DNA from 4 places in the Rossellomorea sp. FM04394 genome. Region 2 is predicted to be linked to each of the others. Evidence: predicted binding sites of a transcription regulator. Region 2 holds the regulator's gene; each other region holds the start of a gene.
What was found. The regulator Rex, encoded in region 2, represses fermentation and respiration genes when NADH is low (regulators of the CRP and FNR family bind a similar motif). The targets are predictions, from matches to a motif close to TTGTGAAATATTTCACAA.

Region 1 (6,236 bases), 2.1 Mb from region 2:
TGGAATCAGAAATATGAAGAGTATTTAGGTGTCCGTCCTTCCCATAATGGTGAAGGTGTCCTCCAGGATGTTCATTGGGCAGGTGGAAGCTTCGGTTACTTTCCGTCATATGCATTAGGATATATGTACGCGGCACAGTTTAAACGTGCCATGTTACACGATCTTCCACATTATGAAGAGCTGTTGGAAAAGGGGGATCTTGCTCCCATCAGAGAATGGATGACGACGAACGTCCATCAGTGGGGCAAGATGAAGAAACCGCTTGAAATCATCAGGGAGGTTACCGGAGAAGGGCTTAATGCCCAATACTTGGCCGAGTATTTAACGGAGAAGTATTCAAAGGTGTATTCCTTGAATTAAACACTGGAGGCAAAATCATGGAAATTAATGTTGCATCGCTAGAGGATAAATTGCTTGTTGGAATAGGCTGGACAGGCCCATATGGAAGAGGTTCCGAGATTCCGAGACTATTCACTAAGTTTCAACAGATGATCCCATCCATTCACCACATCAATGGAGATGAATGCATATACGCACCTTTCCATGACAGAGCGACTGATTTTACGTATTACTGTACCGTAGAGGTTGATCGTGTGGAAAAGCTTCCACCGGGATTAGTGGAGCTGTCACTCCCTGCCGGTGAGTATGCCCACGCTCTTTATGAAGGCCTGTCAACGGAAGTTGAGCAAGCTTACTTCGCCATCTTTAACTGGATTAAAGAAAATGGGTTTGAAAAAGATTACTCCAGACTGAGTGTCGAAAAGTATCTATCTCAGGATAGGGAAATCAACGAAACGGAAGATAAACGGAAATTAGAGTTGTTTGTTCCAATTAAAGAGAAATAGAGAAGAGGCTGCTTCGTGTGAAGCAGCCTCTTATTATGCTTGTCGGGCCTGCCCAAGCCGCCTGCGCTTTTCTGATTGTCCAGCTCCGGCGGCTAGTCCCTCGAGGTCATAAGCCAAACCAACCAAAAAGGCAAAGAGCGCCTTTCCGGTTGGTTCGTCTTATGCTTGTCGGGCCTGCCCAAGCCGCCTGCGCTTTTCTTTTTACCACAGACGATAGCCCTTGGATGCAGGAGGTGCATTTTGAATCATGTCGATGAATGGAACGGTGTAGGCGATAAGAATGAGAGCTGCTAGGATAGTTAACCAAATCCTCCAATTTTCAAGAGCCATCGGAGTTCTCTCAGCTGCTTCAGCCTTTTCACCCACCGGGAATTCTTCTTCTCCTTTAGGTGCGAAGAATGCTAGGTTGATAAAGATATATAGAACCAATATGATCCCGATAAAGAGAATGGTTCCCCCAATGGCTTGTGCGACTTGATACGGAATCCAAGCAAGGGCTTGCGGTGCATCCCCATAAGTTGAAAAAGAAGATCGTCTTGGTGCGCCCAGTAAGCCGACGATATGCATGGCACCTGACATGATGCCCATTCCTATAGACCAAACAATGGCTTGCACAATTGCCAGTTTGTTCATTGCTTTCGTTAAGACGCGTCCTGTTAAATGAGGGACGAGCCAATAGGCAATACCGAAAAACGTTAATACAACAGAAGTTGCCAAAGTTAAGTGAAAATGACCGGTAACCCAAATGGTATTATGAACGACCTGGTTCATCTGGTTTGAGGCATTGATTAATCCCCCAGCTCCCGCTGGGATAAAGGCTACCATTCCAATAAATGGTACGGTAAAGCGGGCATCTCCCCATGGTAACTTCTTAAACCATCCAAACAATCCGGTAGCCCCTTTGGATCTGCCGTACATTTCAAAGGTAGCGAACAGAGAAAATGCAGTCATCAAGGAAGGTATGACAACCATAAAGGTTAGGACTACCTGTAAAAATTTCCAATACGCGTCGATTCCCGGCTCCACTAATTGGTGATGAAAACCTACAGGAATAGAGAATAGGAGAAACAAAATAAAGGAAAGTCTGGCTAACGAATCTGAAAATATTTTTCCACCGATGATCTTTGGAATAATGACATACCATGCCATATAGGCAGGCAGCAGCCAAAAATATACAAGGGGATGACCGAAATACCAGAATAAAGTTCTACTTACGAGTACATCCACCCGATCAACAAGGCCAAGAGACCAAGGAAGGAGCTGGAATAAAACGGTTCCTGCCACCCCAATGGTTGCGACAATCCATAAGACGGTATTGATGATGGCCATGAATGTTAAGAGAGGGCTTGGCAGTCCAGGGTTTTCTTTCCGCCAGCTTATATATTTGATGATCATGCCGGTCCCGCCTAACCAGCTTCCCACTACGACGAAGGTCAATCCTAAGTAGAATATCCAGTGTGCCTGCAGGGGGGCATAGAAAGTATACAGTACAGTTGCTTCATTTAATAGAATCATAACAGCGGCCATGATTGTGCCGATAAGCATGACCCAGAATCCTAACCAGCCTAACAAACGGGATTTCCCGGAATAGGCTCCGGATGTTCGGGAGATGGAAGCGTGCTGGAATCCAAGGATAAAGAAAGTGGTTAATACCAATCCCAATAATACGCCGTGAACCGTTAAGACCTGGTAATAACCTATCCCTGCAGGTAATATGAATTTTCCTGATCTTACTAACACTTGTAATAATCCAGCCAATCCACCTAGCGCCAATGCGATAAAGCCAACATAAATATGTGCCATCGCCAAAGTAGCATCTTTTTTCTCAATTTGAACAAATCGTTTCATTTTAGTCCACCACCTTAATCATAGATTTCATTGTGTGATGACCCACACCACAATATTCATTACAGACAACGAGAAATTCCCCTGTCTTATCAAGGGTTGTTGTATATTCACTAACAAACCCGGGTTCAAGCATCATATTAATATTTGTCCCTGCGACTTCAAATCCGTGAACAACGTCTTTTGTTGTGGCTATGATTTTCAGTGTAGATCCTTTAGGTAATTCAATTTCCCCGGGTGTGTAGAGAAATGCAGATGCCACAAACACTAACTCGTAATCCCAAGCCTTTCCTTCTACCTTCTTCAAACCAGGTTCGTTAAACGGCGAGGTTTTATCCACTCGCTCGGGATTGACGTATGCTTTCGCGCTTGGAGGTTGATGTCCTTGATGAAAAGCACTGATGCCTAAAATAATTAAAAATATAATAAGAGACCCTGTTCCTAACGTTAACCACCATTTTTCATAACGATGCATGTGCATGTTAACCACTCCTTCAGAATTAAAAACGATTGATAAATAGTAAGAATACTCCCAGCCAAGTAAGGACTAGAAAACCACCTAGGAACAGAACCGATGTGAAAGTTCCTTTGAGTGAAGTAGACTCTTCGACCTTAACCTCGGTTTTTTGGTGTAATTCCGTTTTCACCATATATCTCATTCCTTCCATTCATTGGATGATTGATTTCGTTATCACTATCATAAGGGTGTAAACCCTTATGAATCTGTGATAAATGTCACAGGTTACGAGAAATATTGTGAAATAAATGTGAAATCAGTTACATAATAGGTCTTTCAACCGGTTCATTTGTCGGAGCGATATGCATAGAGTATAGGAATGATAATAAAGAGGAGGAGGATATTTCGTGGAAAAATTTTATTGTAAGCATTGCTGTCAGATCTTTTCAGAGAAAACGGTTTGTCCTCAATGTCAACTTCACGTAGATTCGAAAATCCAGATTCATGTCCAGAACCAGGAGGACAAGAAGAAAACTTATTAAACCGTAAACCTTTAGCAGTCAAAGTGACTGTGTTAATATATAGAAGATTCAAATAATGGGTAGGGTGGTGTGAAGATGTATTTACCTTCATTTTCATTAAAAGATAAGCTTGCTGTTGTCACTGGTGCCGGGCGTGGAATTGGACGAGCTCTCAGTATAGGTTTAGCAGAATCAGGAGCCGATGTTGTTCTTCTGTCAAGGACGAGGGGCGATTTAGAAGAAACGGCCAGTGAAATTGAAAAGCTGGGAAGAAGGGCTTATATAATCCCGACAGATGTGACATCACGGGAGGAAATTCAAAAAGCGATTGCTTACATAGAAAATCAAAAACGTTCCATTGATATTTTAATTAATAATGCAGGTATGAATATCCGTTCCAGCGCCCTGGAGGTTACGGATGAAGAATGGGGAACGATCATGGATACAAATTTGAAATCTGCTTTTATGATGAGTCAGGAAGCAGGTAAACATATGAAGGAGAAGAATCAGGGGAAAATCATTAACATAGCTTCTGTAGCCGGTCATGTAGCTTTACGAACGGGGGTTGTGTACGCTTCAACGAAAGCAGCCATGATTCAAATGACGAAGGTTTTAGCCTTGGAATGGGGAAAATACAATATTAATGTGAATAGTATCGGACCCTGGTATTTTAAAACGCCCTTAACGAAAGAGCTATTGCAAAACGAAGAATATGTAAATGATATTTTGGCCGTAACCCCCTTAAAAAGAATCGGCGAATTGGAAGAACTAGTAGGCCCTGCTGTTTTCCTTTCCTCTGATGCCTCGAATTATGTTACGGGCCAAACCCTTTTTGTAGACGGCGGGATGACGATTCAAGGTTTTTAAACTTCCGTACAAGAAAGAGCTAACCTTTGCGGGTTAGCTCTTTCTTGTATGGTGACGTGTTTATCCCCCACAAGAGGCACCAATGGATATTCCTTTCGTAATGAAGACCTATTCAGATTGATTAGAAGGGTTATACATAATCTCGATACATGTTTTGTGGTTTTTTGGAAATGCTACCCTTACATGGAATTGTAAGGAGTGTAGATGAATGCCGAAAATTGTTTCAGTTGAAACCGAGATTCCACCTGTGAAGATTACACAAAAAGAAGCGGCAGAATTTGCGAAACAATTGTTTTCGACAAGCTTTAAGAATATCGGACGTCTTCTCACTGTGTTTGAAAATGGTGAAATAGACAGCCGCTATTTCGTAAAAGACCTCGAATGGTTTTCCAGGGAGCATACCTTTCAAGAAAAAAATGATGAATTTATTCACCACGCAGTTGAACTGGGCAGCAGGGTCGTTAAGAAAATCCTATCCCATCATCAGCTTACATTAGAGGACATTGATGCGATTTTTACAATTTCAACATCGGGCATCGCAACACCAAGTCTAGAAGCGAGAATTATGAATCATCTGCCATTCTCTTCTCATGTTAAACGAATCCCGATTTGGGGATTGGGATGTGCAGGGGGAGCAAGCGGGCTGTCACGTGCCTATGAATACTGTTTAGCTTTTCCGAAAGCAAATGTTCTCGTCCTTTCCATCGAACTTTGTTCACTCACCTTTCAGCATGGGGATCGCTCTAAGAGCAATTTAGTTGGTACGTCACTTTTTGCTGATGGTGTTGCTTGTGCAGTTGTATGTGGTGATGAAAGTCCATTACTAGAAGGGATTTCCCACCCGCTGCCATCCATTTTCGCGACTCAATCTACTCTTTTGGAGGATTCACTGGATGTAATGGGGTGGGAGGTAAAGGATAACGGTATGTATGTTGTGTTTTCGAAAGATATTCCTACTCTTGTGAAGAACTGGCTCAGGCCGAATGTTGAGGAATTTATCAATCGAAATGATATCAGCCTTGAAGATATTAAGCACTTTGTGGCACATCCGGGAGGAAAGAAGGTCATTGAAGCCTATCAGGAAGCTTTAGGAATGGAAGAAAGTATGACATCTGAATCTATGAAGGTCTTAAAAAACTATGGGAATATGTCATCTGTAACCATCTTGTATGTACTGAAGGAATTTATGAATAAAGGCTGTGAACGTGGAGATATAGGTTTGGGTACCGCTTTAGGGCCGGGGTTTAGTTCAGAACTGCTTTTGATGAGGTGGGAATGATGCTGTATTTCATCCTGTTTTTTTTCGTACTGATGATTCAGAGGCTTGTGGAGCTATTCATCGCTAAATCAAATGAAAAGTGGATGAAGGAACAGGGGGCAAAAGAATATGGAAAGGCTCATTATAAAATGATGGTCGCTATCCATATCGCATTCTTTGTTTCGCTGTTAATTGAAGGAGGGATCTTTCATACAGGGGTCAATCCCTACTGGCCGATCCTGTTGGCTGGTTTCATCCTCACTCAGCTCGGGAGAATATGGGTGATTTCTTCACTGGGGAAGTATTGGAATACAAAAATCATCGTGCTTCCAAAGGCTGAAGTGGTAGCGAAAGGTCCTTACAAGTATTTGAAGCATCCTAACTATCTGATCGTCACATTAGAGTTCTTGATTGTTCCATTACTTTTTCATGCTTATTGGACC
Region 2 (6,236 bases):
GTTGCAGCTCCGACTTTCACGACTGCTACTCCACCTGCAAGCTTAGCAAGGCGCTCTTGTAATTTTTCTTTATCAAATTCAGAAGTGGACTCTTCTAATTGAGCACGGATTTGATTTACGCGAGCTGCGATTTTTTCCGGATCTCCAGAACCTTCAACGACAGTAGTGTTTTCTTTCGTTACCACTACTTTCGCAGCGCGGCCAAGTTGAGTGATGTTCGCAGATTTAAGATCTAATCCAAGATCCTCTGTGATCACTTCTCCACCAGTAAGTACTGCTAAGTCTTCTAGCATTGCTTTACGACGGTCACCGAAGCCAGGAGCTTTGACAGCAACAGCGTTGAATGTTCCGCGAAGTTTGTTCACAACAAGTGTTGCGAGAGCTTCACCTTCAACATCTTCAGCTACCATTAATAGTGGCTTACCTTGTTGTACGACTTGCTCAAGAACAGGAAGTACTTCTTGGATGTTGCCGATTTTCTTGTCAGTGATTAAGATATATGGATTTTCAAGAACAGCTTCCATTTTATCAGAATCAGTGACCATGTATGGAGATGCATATCCACGGTCGAACTGCATACCTTCCACTACGTCAAGTTCAGTAGTGAAACCTTTAGATTCTTCGATTGTGATGACACCGTCGTTCCCCACGCGCTCCATTGCTTCTGCAATCAGTTGACCCACTTCTTCGTCAGCCGCTGAGATTGCCGCAACTTGAGCGATTGAATCTTTACCTTCGATCGGCTTAGAGATCACTTTTAATTCTTCGATAGCAGCTTGAACCGCTTTTTCGATACCTTTACGAACGCCAACAGGGTTAGCACCGGCTGTTACGTTTTTAAGACCTTCGCGGATCATCGCTTGAGCAAGGACCGTTGCAGTCGTTGTACCATCACCTGCGATTTCATTTGTTTTGCTTGCTACTTCAGCAACCAGTTTTGCACCCATGTTTTCGAATGCATCTTCTAATTCAATTTCTTTTGCAATCGTTACACCATCATTTGTAATAAGTGGTGAACCGAACTTCTTCTCAAGTACCACGTTACGTCCTTTTGGTCCAAGAGTTACTTTTACTGCATTTGCTAATTGATCTACACCGCGAAGCATGGAACGGCGTGCTTCTTCGCTGAATTTAATATCTTTAGCCATTGATAAAGTCCTCCTCTTATTTAAATAGAATATTGTTTATATACGAAGTTTGATTATTCGCCAACTACAGCCAGAATATCGCTATCACGAAGGATCAAGTATTCTGTGCCTTGGTATTTCACTTCTGTACCAGCGTATTTAGAGAAAATGATTCGATCGCCGACAGCTACCTCAAGAGCAACGCGCTCACCGTTGTCAAGAATGCGACCAGTACCTACAGCCATCACTTTACCTTCTTGTGGCTTTTCCTTTGCGGAATCCGGTAGCACAATACCGCTTGCTGTTTTTTCTTCTGACTCAACTAGCTCGATAACGACGCGATCACCTAGTGGTTTTAACAAGTGAAACAACCTCCTTGAAATTATGTAAATGATATTTATTAGCACTCGCTTGTTGTGAGTGCTAACACAACTATTATATTAATTAATTCGTTTTCATTTTGCAAGAGTCCTGCTTAAAATTTTTTTCGTCATATTTCTCTTTTTTTCACACCCTCCTATACTATGCCTCCCCATACGTCTTTATTCTTAAATCGATTGAAGAGCAAACCCCTTAAATTTGAACACTTTCTCTTTTCTTAGTAGAATTGTACAGGAGTATGTTCAGGACGAATTATTAGTCCTTCATCTAACAGGTATTAAAGGAGATCAAACGTTGAAAAAACATTTCGGATTTATCTTAATTGCCTATATCGTAATGCAGCTTTCCAGTGTTGTCGGGATACCCCTTTTATTTAAGATTGGTGCTGATGTCCTTGCGATTCCAGAGCAGACATTACGAAATGTCGTTCCGGGATACTGGCTTGTGATCAGCTTTACATTAACTCTCCTCGTCGTCTGGGGCATTCTGAGAAAGAGCGAGACAAGCACCAATCTTGAACGTTCCGCACCAATGAATGCAGGAAGTTCAATTGTGTGGGCTATAGTGGGGATATTTATGGCGTTCATCGCTCAATCCATCGCAATACAAATTGAGTATGCGTTAGGGATCGAGATGGGATCTGAAAATACGCAAATGATTATCGGGATTATCGAAAAGGTACCGCTATCGATGATGGTCGCTGCGATCATTGGCCCTATATTAGAAGAGATTGTTTTCAGAAAGATTATCTTCGGTGTACTTTACGAGAAGATGAATTTCTTCTTCGCCGCGTTAATCAGTTCTGTTATCTTTGCCCTTGCTCATTTTGAGCCTGAGCATGTGATCTTGTACTCTGCAATGGGCTTTACGTTTGCGTTTCTATACGTCAAAACGAAGCGGATTCTGGTTCCAATATTTGCCCACGTTGCCATGAATACAACGGTCGTTCTAATGCAATCTATTTATAAGGATGAAATTGAAAAAATGATCAACGAAGCTGAACAAATACAAGGATTTATTGGAGGATTATTTCTATGAGGAGATCACCACTATTTTCAGGCGTGATCTATCTCCTTCTCGGTGTGCTCTTCACATACTTTGCTGTGCAAAATGTACAGGATGATGGTTGGGGATTTTTCACTTATATGCTCGTCTTTCTGGCAACCCTTGATTTTGGATCCGGGTTGCGGATGGTGATGCTGCATTTCAAGATCAAAAAGAAAATAGAGAATAAAAAATAAGGATTGATCATTTGATCAATCCTTATTTATATCCTCAAATTGTTCCATTTCAAGCTTTTGTTCTGCTTCTAAAACCTTCTTAAATCCGATCTTAGAGATCCAAATACTGATTTCATAAAGAAGAAGCAAAGGAACGGTTACCATTAAATGCGAGACGATGTCCGGCGGTGTAATAAAAGCCGCGACGACTAACAATATGAAGTACGCCACTTTTCTCATTTGTACCAGGAGCATCGGGGTAATAATCCCCAGGCGTGTCAGAAACAGCATTATAACCGGCAGTTGAAATAGAAAGCCGAATGGGATGGTTATTTGAAACAGGAAATGAAAGTATTCATTAATTCCAATTACTTGCTCGATATTCAGATTGGTGGATAAACCCATCATGAATTTCACGACATATGGAAACAAAATAAAATATGAAAATGACAATCCACCTAAGAAGAGAAGGACAGAAATCGGTATGTAACTGAGCGTTACCTTTCTCTCTTTCTCATATAAGCCTGGACTTACGAACGACCATACTTGATATAGAATGATGGGTGATGTCATGATGATCGCAATAAACATGATCATCTCCATATAGATTTTGAGAGGATCTGTGATCCTGAAAGCGTTCATGGTTAATTCTTTCGCTTCATCTGCGTGCTGCAAATATCGAATCAACGGCTCCGCAAGAAAAAAACTGACGATTACCGCTAACAAGAAGAAAACGACTACAAACATGAGTCGTTTTTGCAATTCTCCTATATGTTCATAGACTGTCATGTCTCTTTGACTTTGACTCATGGCGTTCATCCTACCCTACTTAGCTTTTTTACTAGTATCGTCCTCATCATCTGCTAAGCCCTTTGTTGCATTTTTAAATTCACGTAATGTATTACCAGCTGCTTTCCCTAACTCAGGCAATTTCTTTGGTCCGAAAATCAGTAAAGCAACAACCGTTATCAGTACAATACTACCTGCACCTAACATAATGAGACACCTCCTCTTTTACCATTCTATCATAACGTATATACGAATCATTTTCTATTCGGATATGATTCCATCTTGTGACATTTCCGTGTCATCCTCTGAATAATGCTTTAAGAAATATACCAGCGATTGAAGCTCAACTGCTAAATCAATATGATGCACGCGAATATGGTCCGGAACCGTCAATCTCGCAGGAGTGAAATTCAGGATCCCCTTAATATTAGAAGAAACCAATCGGTCTGTGATATTTTGAGCAGAAGATGCCGGAACCGTTAGAATGGCCACTTCAATATCATGCCCCTCAAGACGCTCTTCTAAATCATCTAAATGAAAAACGGGTACATCGCTGATTTGCGTCCCAACCTTCTTTTCATCCACTTCAAAAGCCATTTCAATCTTAGTATTATTATTTTTTATGAAATTATAATGAAGAAAAGCTGTACCGAGATTCCCTACTCCTATCAGTACAACCTTCGTAATGGCATCTTGATCTAATGTCTTACGAAAAAAGGATAAAAGGTAATTTACATTGTATCCATAACCCTTTTTCCCCAAAGCACCAAAATAAGAAAAATCTCTGCGTATCGTAGCAGAATCAACCTTCACCGCTTCACTCAATTCTTTCGATGAAACTCTCTGCTTTCCCGATGAGTACAGATTCTTAATAAAGCGATAATATAGCGGAAGGCGCTTAGCCGTTGCCTGTGGAATTTTCGTTGTATCCTGGTTCATATTGTATTCCCCCACATCTATTCAAAAACCTCTGATACCGCTTCCAAAATAGAAAGCATACAGAATTTAAAACTCTACTTCCCATCATACACTATATTTTATCCTAAGTGTACGAAGATTAATAGTCGATTTATTGCCGTTCCCCTCCATAATACGGTACACTAGCACTATGAAATAGAGGTGAAACGTCATGATTCTACTACAAGTGAATCAACTTACGAAAAACTTTGGTGCCGATAATATCCTATCAAATATTAAGCTTGAGATACAGACAAGAGATCGGGTGGCTCTCGTTGGACGCAACGGAGCAGGAAAATCGACTCTTCTAAAAATAATTGCAGGTCATCTCTCCTATGACTCCGGAGATATCACGAAACCAAAAGGGGTTTCCATTGGATACCTCGCGCAAAACACAGGCTTGGAATCAGAGCTTTCGATTTGGTCAGAAATGCTGACCGTATTCGAAGAATTACAAACTCAGGAAAAACAATTAAGACAACTTGAGAAACAAATGGCCGATCCTTCTGTTTATGAACAAGAAGATTTATATCAACGGGTATTAAAGGAATATGATGAGCTTCAAGTACGCTTCAAAGATTCCGGCGGCTATCAATATGAAGCCGATATTCGTTCTGTCCTTCATGGATTGAATTTTGCCGACTTTGATTATGAAACGAAGATCTCTACTTTAAGCGGTGGTCAGAAAACCCGTCTGGCACTTGGTAAGCTTCTATTGACCAAGCCGGACATCCTTATTCTTGATGAGCCTACCAACCACCTTGATATTGAGACTTTATCGTGGCTTGAGACGTACCTTCAAAGCTATGAAGGTGCTGTCCTGATCGTTTCCCATGATCGTTACTTCTTGGATAGCGTCGTCAATCAAGTGTATGAAATTTCACGAAATCGAAGCAAAAAATACTTGGGTAACTACAGTAAATACCTTGAACAGAAAGCAGAAGACTACGAGAAGGATCTCAAGATGTTCGAGCGCCAGCAACAGGAAGTCGCCAAACTCGAAGACTTTATCCAACGAAATATCGCCCGTGCTTCTACTACCAAAATGGCCCAAAGCCGCAGAAAAAAACTGGAACGAATGGATATAATGGATAAACCGCTGGGAGATGAGAAATCTGCCAACTTCGCTTTTCAAATTGATCGTCCAAGCGGGAATGATGTTCTTCACGTCCAAGATCTGACCATCGGATATGGTAAAGCCGAACAGATTTCATCTCACATCGATTTCTCTATAAAAAAGGGAGACAGCATCGCTCTTGTTGGTCCTAACGGTATCGGTAAGTCTACCCTATTGAAAACATTAGTGAATAAACTCCATCCTCTTGAAGGTGGGTTTAAATTTGGTTCAAATGTTTCGATTAGTTATTACGATCAAGAACAAGCTGAACTCTCTTCCAATAAGACCGTTTTAAATGAGCTGTGGGACGAGTACCCGATGAAAATGGAAAAAGAAATCAGAACCGTACTCGGAAACTTTTTATTCTCAGGGGAAGATGTCTTAAAGCCTGTTTCCACACTTAGCGGTGGAGAGAAAGCTCGACTCGCTCTCTCCAAACTTATGATGGAAAAAGGGAATGTCCTCATCCTGGACGAACCGACAAACCATCTTGACTTGGACAGTAAAGAAGTATTGGAGAATGCCTTGATTGACTATCCAGGAACGATCCTTTTTGTGTCTCATGACCGTTATTTCATCAATCGCATCGCTACAAAGGTTGTTGAACTTTCCAGGAAGGGATCAACAGAATATCTTGGCGATTAT
Region 3 (6,236 bases), 1.0 Mb from region 2:
AAAGAATGGCAGGATAAGGTGTTAGAATATGGATGGGCTTATGGGGCAGAGGGGACGAAGCTTCACGGAAAAGAATTCTTAGTCGTGACTTCAACCGGTGGTCCGGGCGGAGCTTACCGATCAGGAGGCTTTAATCACTACTCAATGAGTGAACTGCTGAAACCACTACAGGCTACTGCCAACTTAACGGGAATGACTTTCTTGCCTGCTTATGTAGAGCATGGGGTTCGAATGATGAGTGACGATGAAGTGGTTGTGTCTGCTGAAAAAGTTGCAGCACATGTGGTGAATCCTGAGTTGAAGTTTGGTCGATAGGATAGGGAGAGCTCATTCGTTTTGGGGATGGGCTCTTTACTATTTTCATGGGGGAAGAGGTTTTTGATACATAAAAGAAGAACCCTTCTTATAAAACACAAAGCCTGAAGGTCCGTCCACCTTCACTTTATTCAAACTGCCAAAGCAGTGATCTGCTTTGGCAGTTTATTGTTTAGCTGCTGTGAAATTCTACTGTCAGGATGGCTGTGACGGCAATTTGTCCTGGTTGGACGGCTGTACTTTCTTCAGCGGCTTTCACAAACCCGGTGGTCATAAAGGGGGTGACGATTGGGCTTGATTGCTCTGTGATGGACTTTGGGTGGGGATTGAGCTGCTGCCCCGATTGGCTGGATAGTGTGAGTGCTTTTTGATAGGCCTTTTGATAAGCGATAGCAAGGGCCTGTTGATAGGATTCGATGGGATTTGAATTGACAAATGAAATGTTTTCTACACGATTCGCACCGCTCTTTATAGCATCATCAATAATTGTCCCGACTTTTTCAATGTCCTGAATGGTAATGCGGAATACTTGGCGAACCTCATATCCTGAGAAAATCTGCTTCCCGTCCTCATAGTTGTACTGTGGGAACACTTGATAGGTGGAGGTTTGGATATCCTTTTGTGACACTCCATTGTTTAACAGGGATTGAATGACTTTACTCGATTGTTGCTGGTTCTGGCTTTGGGCCGTTTCAAGCTCTTCATCTTTAGTGACAACGCCGATAGAGACAATGGCTTGATCAGGATCTACATAAAGTGTATGCTCACCTGTTACAGTAATCGTCCCTTTGGTGTTGCCGGTCCTATAGTATGGATATGAATACATGCGCAGTCCTACACGCACGTAAAGGATTCAATTTTATCCAAGTCGATACCGAAGTAAACCCATGTGAATCCGATCCATCTCCATCCGGCAATGGAACGGCGTCCGACAAAGACAGGATAGAACCAGAAAGCATCTCTTCTTAACCAAATATAAGTGTACCTGAATAAACATCTCCTGATGGCACCTGGATCTACTGCAAAGACACTAGGTCCACCTTGGGTTCCTTGCATCACCGTTTTTTGCGGTTGGAAGTTCGGTGGTGGTCCGGGTGGTGGTTGATTTTGTCCGCCTGCAGGTGGTGGAGAGCTCGGGGCGCCTTGTCCTCCACCAGGAAAACCGGGAAAGCCGCCACCTGAACCTTGGCCACCTCCAGGGAAACCGGGAAAGCCTCCTCCTCCTCCGCCAGGAAAACCAGGGAATAATTGTCTGTGATCGTACATAGAAGAACCTCCTCATAAAGAATTCTCTTTATCTTATGAGGAGGTTGGGTGGGCGTGCGTGTCTATTAAGTTAGCTAAGGGAATGAATCAAGTCTCCATCGCTTTTTTCATCACATGTTTGAGTGTTTCGGCTGAGTGAGAGAATTGAGCTTTTTCTTTATCATTTAATGGAAGCTCGACGACTTTCCTGATGCCCTCACGATTAATAATCGCAGGAACACCGATGTAGATATCGTCTTGATGATACTCCCCTTCAAGGAGGGCGGAAACGGTTAAAATGCTATTTTCATTGTTAAAGACCGCTTTGGTAATCCTGGCAAGGCCCATGGCAATGCCATAATAGGTTGCGCCTTTCCGTTCAATGATGTGATAGGCTGCGTCCCTAACATTGATGAATATGTCATCGAGCTGTTTCTGCACGTCATCCCTGTGGAGGTCAATTAACTCACTTAGATGACTTGCTCCTACAGTTGTGTGGCTCCAAACGGGAAATTCCGTGTCGCCGTGCTCTCCCATAATATAGGCGTGAATATTCCGTGTATCAATATCAAAGTGCTCTCCTACTAAGTAACGAAGTCTGGCTGTGTCGAGAATCGTTCCTGATCCGATGACTCTTTCTTTCGGCAGGCCGGAAAATTTCCACGTTGCATACGTTAAGATGTCGACTGGATTCGTCGCCACAAGGAAAATGCCGTTGAATCCACTATCCATGACAGAGTCTACAATATTTTTGAAGATTTTCACGTTCTTTTCCACCAGGTCCAGACGGGTTTCGCCAGGCTGCTGATTCGCTCCTGCAGTAATCACGACCAGGTCAGCATCCTTACAATCACTGTAATCTCCTGCAGATATTTTCATAGGGGAAGCGAAAGCAAGACCATGGTTTAAATCACGTGCGTCTCCGTCAGCTTTCTCCTTATTCAAATCAATCATTACAAGTTCATGTGCGATTCCTTGATTTAGGAGAGCAAAGGCATAACTTGAACCTACAAATCCTGTACCGATTAAAGCTACTTTGTTTGTGCATTTGATTGTCATACGTCATCACCTATTCATCAGTTTTTTGTTAGTATGATTCATAGCAATGTTAAGTTTTTAAAGAATGAAATGAGAGTTGAAAGATATTTGGTCAGTACATTGTGAAGTAATTCACAACCAAATCATAACATGAAACACATTGATATTCTACTCTGAAATATAGCATAACATACTTAATTGTGAATTAATTCACAATATTGTCAAATACAAAGACTTACCCAGGTGACTTGTCCCTCAAAGAAAAAAGGGTTTTTTCTGATGTGTGATGAATGTATAGAGGAAGATGAGAGTTATGGGAGGTGTGTGTATGAATGTCAGGAGTGGGGACTTATTTATCCGTCCTTTAGTGGAGGGGGATAAATACACGTTGGCAAGGTGGTTGCAGGATCCCGAAGTACTGGAGTTTTATGAAGGGAGGGACCGCCCCTTCACCCTTCAGCTGGTGGAGGAGAAATTCCTTGAAGAAAGGGACGTCTCAGGTTGTCTGGTTGAGTTTAAGGGGAATGAAATCGGGTATCTCCAGTATTACCAGCTCGATGAAGAAACAATGATCCGGTATGGTTACTCGAATTTAGATGAAGTGATCTACGGTACGGATCAATTCATCGGAGAAGCGACATATTGGAACCGGGGAATAGGGACGCAACTCATTCGAACTGTAGTAGAGTACTTGCTCAAGAAAGAGGGGGTCCACCGCCTTGTGGTGGATCCTATGACCTGGAACACCAGGGCAATCCGATGCTATGAGAAATGTGGATACTGTAAAGCGAGAATACTGCGGGAGCATGAGCTTCATGAAGGGGAACATCATGATTCCTGGCTGATGGAGTTCATTCCCGAATAAATGGGAGACTTTAAGATGAATAGAAAAATAGAAGAAGCCATTGCATTGAGAGAGTCGGGAGAATGCGCAGCTTCCATTGAAAGGTGGAAGCGATTGATTCAGGGAGACCCAGATAATGGTTTTCTGCATTACCAATGTGCATGGACCCATGACAAAATGGGACTCGAAAGCAAAGCCGTTCCTTATTACGAGAATTCGATTCAAATGGGACTGGATGATAAAGATTTACAAGGCGCCTATCTTGGATTGGGTAGTACATATCGGACATTGGGCGAGTATGAAAAAAGTAAATCCGTGTTCGAGAAAGGAATCCGACGATTCCCTGAAAATAAAGCGATGACGGTCTTTTATGCCATGACCCTCTACAATTTGAACAAACACAGTCAAGCAATGGAGCTGCTGCTCAACTGCATTGGAGAATCATCACAAGATCCCACCATTGAACCTTATAAAAAGGCGATAACATTTTATGCCGGCCAATTGGACGTGGTGTGGAAATAAGGGTAGCTGTTTGCATGACAGCTCTTTTTTTTGTGGCAAGAAGGAGGAGTGAATGAAATTGGCAATAACACAACTGTATCTGGTGAGGCATGCTCACTCGGAATACACCCCCGACGAATTAACCAGGCCCCTATCTGAGAGGGGAAAGGTGGATGCTAAGCATGTAACGGAACTATTAAAGAAGGAAAAGATTGATGCAGTATGTTCCAGTCCGTACAAAAGAGCCGTGGAAACCGTTGAAGGAATAGCCCGGCACATAGGTCAAGAGATCAAGATTTATGAAGAGGTGAGGGAACGGACTCTATCAAGTAAACTCGTGAAGAACTTTGATGAGGCAATTTCATTGCTGTGGGAGGATCCTGCTTTTTCCTTAGAAGGTGGAGAGTCGAATCTCACCGCTCAAAAAAGAGGCGTACAAGGGATATTTAAGATCATTGAAGAATATAATGGGAAAAACGTTGTGATTGGAACACACGGTAATATCATGGTTCTGATCATGAGTTACTTTGATCCTCAATATGATATCAGCTTTTGGAGAAAGCTTGAAATGCTGGATATATATTGTCTAACTTTTGATGATGATAATGTAAAGATCGTGAAGAGAATATGGACACAATCAGCTGAATTGACCGCGCAAAAAGACCGTTCATTATGAACGGTCTTTCGAGTATCTATATCGGGTTAATGAGGCAGGAATGCCAGCTGATAGAAGAACAGGACGGCAAAGATATACACGAGTGGGTGTACCTGCTTCCATTGTCCTTTTACTACTTTTAATAAAGGATAAGAAATGAATCCCAGTGCGATCCCAGTTGCGATGCTTGATGTTAACGGCATGCTGAGAATGATTAAGAATGCAGGGAAGGCTTCATCTAACTGATCCCATTTAATATGAGAAATGCTCCCCATCATTAAGCTTCCCACGATGATAAGGGCAGGGGCAGTAATGGCTGAAATTCCTGATACGGCACTGACAAGAGGACCGAAGAATGCAGCAGCGATGAACAACACAGAAACGGTTAATGTTGTTAATCCTGTCCTTCCTCCAGCCGAAACACCGGCTGAAGATTCAATATAAGCGGACGTAGGGCTTGTACCAAACATCGCTCCGACAGTCGTTGCAATGGAATCCGCGAGTAGTGCTTCACGTGCTCTTGGCATTGTGTTGCCCTTCATAAGACCTGCTTGTTGAGCCACTCCGATCATCGTTCCCGTTGTATCGAAGATGGTTACAAGTAAGAATGAGAACACAACGGCATACAATCCGTATTGAAAGACGTCTGCAAATGCTGTAAGAGGATTTGCTACGATCAGTCCTTCCGGGAGATGGGGAAGAGCCACAAACCCTTCTTTAAATGCTAATTCCCCTGTGAAGAATGCAACGAGTCCAGTGACAATCATTCCGATAAATAAAGCTCCATGGACACGTAACACCATGAGGATGAGTGTTACAGCCAACCCGATTAACGCTAAGATCGCCGAGGATGAATGCAGATCCCCAAGCTGTACCAGATTTGTAGGGTGAGCCTGGATAAGGCCGGTCAATCGTAATCCAATAAAAGCAATAAATAAACCGATTCCTGCTGTTATACCGTGCTTTAGATTTTGAGGAATGGCTTCGATTAATTTTTTTCTGAACGGTGTTAAAGAGAGAATGATAAAGATGATCCCTGCTACAAAAACGGCAGAAAACGCAACGATATAAGAAATATCATCATTCGCACCGACTACTGAGTACGTAAAGTAAGCATTCAATCCCATCCCTGGTGCGATGGCGATCGGGTAGTTTGCGAACAAGGCCATCCATAACGTTCCGGCTACGGCTGAAATAATGGTTGCTAAGAAGACTTGGTCAAATGGGACACCTGCATCAGCCAAAATAATGGGATTCACAACGACGATGTAAACCATCGTTAAAAATGTTGTAATGCCTGCCAGTATTTCAGTTTTAGGATCAGTGCCGTGTTCCTTCAATTTAAACATGGTAATACCTCCAATAAAAACGAACATTAAAAACACGCAACTTCTATAATATTCGGTAATAGGTTGGATTTCAATAGGAAAAACCGAAATTTTTTTAAGAAATTATATTGAAACCCCTTCCAAACCCCTTTTGTTTTCGATAAGATGTTATCAATTATAGAAGAATCAGTCTCTATAATGCCCAGGCAATAAACGATTTACCAAGAAAAAGTGACATCTCTTACGGAAAGGAGCGGTACTAACGTGTATACACAATTGAAAAACAAATCAATCTCTGAGCAGATTGAAC
Region 4 (6,236 bases), 460 kb from region 2:
AACTCATAAGAAGTTAATTTCGATGAAGAAGAATCAAGCTCCGTTAAAGGAAGAACCTTCTTCTCGGTAACATCTTGTTGAATGGCACTGACATAGTGGTTGTAGTACATGTAAAGCTCATCATAAGCACCATCTGAGAACATGCTGACTGCCTTGTTGGCAATGTCTTTAATGTCTGCAAAGTTTGGCTGATCTGGTAGCCCTACAATACCTTCCACTACATTATCGCCTCGCTTTTGGAAGAAGTCCCTTCCAATACGACCTAACGCAATAATGGCGTATTCATCTTTTGAGCTGTGACGCTCTTTAATCGCATTACTTACAGCACGAATGACGCTCGAGTTATAAGCCCCCGCCAAACCGCGGTCAGATGTAATGACCAAGTAGCCGGTTTTTTTTACGGGGCGGGAGACTAGCATCGGATGCGTTACATCTGTGCTACCAAGGGAAATGGAAGCAACGACTTCCTGAATTTTTTCCATATATGGAACGAAGGCTTTCGCATTCGTTTCAGCACGGTTCAATTTAGAGGCAGAGACCATTTCCATTGCTTTCGTAATTTGACTGGTTTTCTTCGTAGATGTAATACGAGTTTTTATGTCGCGTAACGATGCCACTGGTTCTCACCACCCTTTTAAAATGTTAGTCATATTCACTAGAACCAACTAAATAATCGAATAATCAGCCGGTGTCATCAGAATGAACACCGACATCATATAAAATTACTCAGACTTTACAAATGTCTTCTTGAATTCGTTGATCGCAGCGACCATTGCATCGTCTTCAGGAAGACCTTTTGTTGTGCGGATATGGTCTAACAGTTCTGTATGGTTGTGATCTAACCAGCTTAGGAATTCACCTTCGAAACGACGAATATCTGTTACTGGAATATCATCTAAATGACCTTTTGTTAATGAATAGAAGATCATAACTTGTTTCTCAACATTAAGTGGTTTGTTAAGATCCTGCTTCAGTACTTCAACAGTACGCGCTCCACGGTTAAGTTTCGCTTGTGTCGCTTTATCAAGATCTGATCCGAACTGAGCAAATGCTTCAAGTTCACGGTATGCCGCTAAGTCAAGACGCAGTGTACCGGAAACCTTCTTCATCGCTTTGATTTGTGCGGATCCACCAACACGTGATACGGAAAGACCTGCATTGATCGCCGGACGAACACCGGAGAAGAATAGGTCAGATTGTAAGAAAATCTGTCCGTCAGTGATGGAGATAACGTTTGTTGGAATGTAAGCGGAGATATCTCCTGCTTGTGTTTCAACGAATGGTAATGCTGTGATGGAACCTCCACCTTTTGCATCACTTAGCTTCGCTGCACGCTCAAGTAAACGAGAGTGTAAGTAGAATACGTCACCAGGGAATGCTTCACGGCCTGGAGGACGACGTAATAATAGTGAAAGCTCACGGTATGCAGATGCCTGCTTAGAAAGATCATCATATACAACAAGAACGTGCTTGCCGCTATGCATGAATTCTTCACCCATTGTGATACCAGCGTATGGCGCTAAGAATAGCATTGGAGCTGGTGAAGCAGCTGAGGCTGTTACAACGATTGTGTAATCAAGGGCACCGTGCTTACGAAGCGTTTCAACTGCATTACGTACAGTTGATTCTTTTTGTCCGATCGCAACATAGATACAGATCATGTCTTGACCTTTTTGATTTAGGATCGAATCGATCGCAACAGATGTCTTACCTGTTTGACGGTCCCCGATGATTAACTCACGTTGACCACGACCGATTGGAACTAGAGCGTCAATCGCTTTGATACCAGTTTGAAGTGGCTCGTGTACGGATTTACGATCCATTACACCAGGTGCTCCACCTTCAATTGGACGTGTTTTCGTTGTCGCAATTGGACCTAATCCATCAACTGGTTGTCCAAGTGAGTTTACAACACGACCTACTAATTCTTGTCCTACTGGAACTTCCATGATACGTCCAGTACGACGAACCTCATCGCCTTCACGAATGTCTGTAAATGGTCCGAGAATGATGATACCTACGTTGTTTTCCTCTAAGTTCTGCGCCATACCCATGACACCGTTAGAAAATTCAACAAGCTCTCCAGCCATGACATTGTCGAGGCCATGAGCACGAGCGATACCGTCACCGATTTGGATAACTGTACCTACATCGCTTACTTTCATCTCAGACTGATAGTTTTCAATTTGCTTTTTTATCAGCGCGCTGATTTCTTCCGCCTTGATGCTCATGAATTTCACCCCTCATTTATACGAAAGTTAACGAACAAGTTCACGCTCAAGACGATCTAACTTACCGGCAAGTGTTCCGTCATAAATACGGTTGCCGATACGGACCTTAAGTCCGCCAAGTATGTTCTCGTCTATCACATTCTCAATTCTTAATGATTGTTTACCAATTTTCTTAGCAAAAGAAGCTGAGATTGCTGTCTTCTCATCTTCTGTTAAAGCACGTACGGAGTACACCTTTGCTTCTGCAATCCCTCTAGCTTCATTAGATAGCTCGATGAATGCATCGACAACGCCCACTACCTGATCTTCACGATGACGATCAGTCATAAGAAGCAGTGTATTCAATACTGGAACTGAAACAGCAGAGAACGCTTCTTTCAACATTTCTTTCTTCTTATCCGTCGAAAACTTCGGATTTTCCAAAAGAATGCTTAATTCTTTATTTTGGATAAAAACGGATTTCACTGCACGAAGCTCTTGTTCAATCGCTTCTAATTGATTGTGTTCTTTGGCAATATCGAAAAGAGCTAACGCATAGCGTTTTGCGACTGTAGAGTAGCTCATCGCTCTTCTCCTGCCTCTTTAATATAATCGTTGATTAACTTCTGTTGATCTTGAACAGAAAGTTCTTTTTCAATGACTTTCGATGCAATCAGAACAGATAGTGAAGCAACCTGCTCGCGTAATGCTGCCATCGCTTGTTCTTTCTGCGTCTCGATTTCACGTTTCGCAGATTCTTTCAAGCGCTCAGATTCCTGACGAGCCGCGATGATGATTTGTTCACGTTGCTCATCGCCCTGCTTTTTAGAGTTCTCGATCATCGCTTGCGCTTCTTGACGAGCCTCTTTTAAAAGTTGACGCTGTTCTTCTAAGCTCTTATTTGCTTCTAGACGGCTTTGTTCAGCCGCTTCTATTTCGCCTGCAATGTGATTCTCACGCTCTTGCATGATGCCCATCAAAGGACCCCAGGCAAACTTCTTCAGTAACGCAAGAAGGATAAGGAACATAGCAAGCTGGAATACGATATCTCCACCTGTGAAGCCGCCACCAGCTCCAAGGACTAATGCGTTTGTAAGCACGAGGTTTCACTCCCTTCAAGAGTCAATGCCTTCCATAAAGAAAGCTTTACAATAACGGCAAACGCCGTATCATTCATAGTCAAATGTTCATAAGTACTAAACATAAAGGAATGGCGAAGGTTCTTATCGAATGATCTTCGCCATCTTGAACTTTCAGTTACTATTATTGACCCATTACGATGAATGCGATAACTACTGCGATGATAGGAATCGCCTCTACTAACGCAACCCCGATGAACATTGTAGTTTGAAGCATTCCACGAGCTTCCGGTTGACGAGCCATACCTTCTACCGTACGTGAAACAATAAGACCGTTACCAATACCTGCACCTAGTGCTGCTAAACCGATTGCAATTGCTGCTGCTAAAAGACCCATTCTGAATTTCCTCCTTTAAATGTATGAAAAAATGTTTTGAGTAGTTTTGTTCAATTTTGAACAGGGTATATATTAATGGTCGTGGCTGACTTTGTGAGCCATATAAACCATCGTTAACATAACGAAAATAAATGATTGGATTGCGCCGACAAAGATTGAGAAGCCTTGCCATACAATCGTCGGGATGATGGCACCCAGTAATCCGGCTGCTCCCATGTGTGCCAGGCTCCCTACCAGTAAAGTAAGCAGGATTTCCCCAGCGTAGATGTTACCGTAAAGACGAAGACCAAGCGTTAGTGTGTTGGCAAATTCTTCAATGATCTTCAGCGGGAATAAGAACGACATAGGTCTGAAGAAGTCTTTACCGTATTCACCGAAGCCTTTCATCTTGATCGCATAATAGTGTGTCAACACAACGACCATAACTGCAAGGGTCATCGTGATAACTGGATCCGCTGTTGGTGACTTCCACCATAATTCGTGGTCAATGACTACCGAAAACGGAAGCCCTAACATGTTCGATACGAAAATGTACATGAGTAAAGTAAGTCCAAGGAGATGGAAACGACCACCTGTTTTCCAATCCATATTACTTTTCACGATATTTTTGACAAAGTCCATGACCCATTCCATAAAGTTTTGCACTCCGGTCGGTTTCATGGCCAGTCTACGAGTTGACAGAACGGCGATGAGGAATACAACGGCACTTGCCACTGTGATCATCAGTACGTTCGCCAGGTTAAAAGTTAACCCTAGAAACTCGGCTGTAGGATTTTCATGATGCAATGAAATTCACCTCTCTTCCCCGCTATTTATGAGCTAAAAGCTGCTGAATAAAATAATCTATCATAATGACAAGGTATATTGTCATTAATCCCATAATGACGCTCAGGAGATGAAAATGTTCAGGATATTCCGTTGCAATGATCACTGCAAAGGCTGCACCTGCCATTCTTGAGAAGGTCCCTAAAGATCGAACCTTTTGACCAGCTTCTACTGCATCACCGAATCGCACGGTTCTCCTCATGATCAGCCAGTGACTAAACAGACTGATGCCTGTCCCCAAAATAAGCCCAAGGAAAATAGACTGATAGGAAGTAAAACCCCAACCGAGGACGTAAAAGGAAAGGAGGAAAAATATGTACTTACGATGCCTGTTAAACACTTGCTGAAGTTCTGGCATTTACATTAATCTCCCGAATTGAAATGTTGGACTGTACGGAGCATGGTGTAGATTCCTGTTGCGAGCCCAAGGAGTAGTCCAATAATTAAGAAAAGTGGTGTGGTGTTCCATATTCCATCTAACCATCTCCCGCCGAAGATCCCTATTAAGATAGAACCAACAAGCTGGGAAAGAATAGCAGAATACAAGACCATCGATTGATACGGGCGTCGATCATTTTGACGCATTTTTTTCATCTCCACACATGTGATTTAGTGGAAAATCATTAACACTGTACAAATGATGAAAAACCGTTTTCATACGGGCTCAACCCTTGTGAAAACCTTATCATTTTATACCCTTTGTAAGCATACAATAGGGCTTTATCTATGTCAATGCGTTCAAGTTAAAAAGTTCACAACCTATCCACGCGTTCCCAAATTGTTCACATTTTCAACACATTTACAGAAAAGCGGAGGCGGGTTGGTCAGGCCCGACAAGCACAACTGGGAAATCCCTAAAGGCGCTCTTTGCCTTTTGGGATTTTTCAGTTGTGACCTCGAGGGACTACCCGCCGGAGCTGGACATATCGAAAAGCGGAGCCGACTGGTCAGGCCCGACGAGCATAAGATGAATATGCCGGAAAGGCGTTCTTTGCCTTTTTGGCATATTTAGCTTATGACCTCGAGGGACTAGAAGGCGCAGCTGGACATGTCGAAAAGCGGAGGCGGGTTGGTTGGAGGCGACAAGCATAAGGCGAACTTACCGGAAAGGCGCTCTTTGCCTTTTTGGTCAATTTAGCTTATGACCTCGAGCCCCAAGCCCCCGCAGCTGGACATGTCGAAAAGCGGAGATCGTTTGGTATGAGGCGACAAGCATTTTCGCTTAAAAAACCCGACAAACGTACCTCTTTCGCCCCCAGTTGATAACTTTATTAACAAATCCATAGATTCTATTTTCACATGCCCCTTCATTATATAGAAGATTCTATTTATGAGTAACCCTTGAATTTAATGTAAATACTTCCAACTAAATTACAATGGTTTTTTTGGGTTATATAAATATGAAAGCCGGATTATCACGTGTCGATAATCCGGCTTTCTTATTTGCTTCAAATTATTTCGTACCGTATAAGCGATCTCCCGCGTCCCCTAAACCAGGAACGATGTATCCTTTTTCATTCAGCTTCTCATCAAGAGCCGCGATGAAGATATCAACGTCAGGGTGCGCTTCCTTGATTGCGTCTACCCCTTCAGGACAGGCAACAAGGCACATGAATTTGATGCTTACCGCGCCGCGTTTTTTTAAAGAGTTGATAGCTTCAACAGCAGATCCGCCTGTTGCAAGCATCGGATCGACTAAGATGAAGTCACGCTCTTCCACATCAC

Region 1: the regulator Rex is predicted to act here: its motif matches at 3,414-3,431, upstream of ACCB35_RS13385 (cytochrome c oxidase subunit II).
Region 3: the regulator Rex is predicted to act here: its motif matches at 2,719-2,736, upstream of ACCB35_RS06580 (L-lactate dehydrogenase).
Region 4: the regulator Rex is predicted to act here: its motif matches at 5,252-5,269, upstream of ACCB35_RS21375 (AtpZ/AtpI family protein).

The regions. Positions count from the first base shown of each region.
Region 1 covers NZ_CP168654.1:2,648,955-2,655,190, reverse strand. Annotated here, with positions in the region: gene ACCB35_RS13400 (carboxypeptidase M32) at 1-360, shown strand, start outside; gene ACCB35_RS13395 (GyrI-like domain-containing protein) at 378-845, shown strand; gene ACCB35_RS13390 (b(o/a)3-type cytochrome-c oxidase subunit 1) at 1,047-2,693, opposite strand; gene ACCB35_RS13385 (cytochrome c oxidase subunit II) at 2,695-3,171, opposite strand; gene ACCB35_RS13380 (SDR family NAD(P)-dependent oxidoreductase) at 3,765-4,535, shown strand; gene ACCB35_RS13375 (type III polyketide synthase) at 4,744-5,814, shown strand; gene ACCB35_RS13370 (isoprenylcysteine carboxyl methyltransferase family protein) at 5,817-6,236, shown strand, end outside.
Region 2 covers NZ_CP168654.1:265,657-271,892, reverse strand. Annotated here, with positions in the region: gene groL (chaperonin GroEL) at 1-1,148, opposite strand, end outside; gene groES (co-chaperone GroES) at 1,202-1,489, opposite strand; gene ACCB35_RS01525 (lysostaphin resistance A-like protein) at 1,803-2,546, shown strand; gene ACCB35_RS01520 (YdiK family protein) at 2,543-2,749, shown strand; gene tatC (twin-arginine translocase subunit TatC) at 2,765-3,538, opposite strand; gene ACCB35_RS01510 (twin-arginine translocase TatA/TatE family subunit) at 3,554-3,724, opposite strand; gene ACCB35_RS01505 (redox-sensing transcriptional repressor Rex) at 3,779-4,456, opposite strand; gene ACCB35_RS01500 (ABC-F family ATP-binding cassette domain-containing protein) at 4,647-6,236, shown strand, end outside.
Region 3 covers NZ_CP168654.1:1,305,398-1,311,633, forward strand. Annotated here, with positions in the region: gene ACCB35_RS06565 (NAD(P)H-dependent oxidoreductase) at 1-315, shown strand, start outside; gene ACCB35_RS06570 (SIMPL domain-containing protein) at 488-1,141, opposite strand; gene ACCB35_RS06575 (hypothetical protein) at 1,150-1,581, opposite strand; gene ACCB35_RS06580 (L-lactate dehydrogenase) at 1,669-2,619, opposite strand; gene ACCB35_RS06585 (GNAT family N-acetyltransferase) at 2,927-3,463, shown strand; gene ACCB35_RS06590 (tetratricopeptide repeat protein) at 3,479-3,964, shown strand; gene ACCB35_RS06595 (histidine phosphatase family protein) at 4,017-4,619, shown strand; gene ACCB35_RS06600 (NCS2 family permease) at 4,646-5,947, opposite strand; gene ACCB35_RS06605 (M20/M25/M40 family metallo-hydrolase) at 6,191-6,236, shown strand, end outside.
Region 4 covers NZ_CP168654.1:4,272,195-4,278,430, forward strand. Annotated here, with positions in the region: gene ACCB35_RS21340 (F0F1 ATP synthase subunit gamma) at 1-617, opposite strand, end outside; gene atpA (F0F1 ATP synthase subunit alpha) at 723-2,231, opposite strand; gene ACCB35_RS21350 (F0F1 ATP synthase subunit delta) at 2,259-2,795, opposite strand; gene ACCB35_RS21355 (F0F1 ATP synthase subunit B) at 2,792-3,310, opposite strand; gene atpE (F0F1 ATP synthase subunit C) at 3,474-3,686, opposite strand; gene atpB (F0F1 ATP synthase subunit A) at 3,759-4,472, opposite strand; gene ACCB35_RS21370 (ATP synthase subunit I) at 4,495-4,869, opposite strand; gene ACCB35_RS21375 (AtpZ/AtpI family protein) at 4,875-5,096, opposite strand; gene upp (uracil phosphoribosyltransferase) at 5,965-6,236, opposite strand, start outside.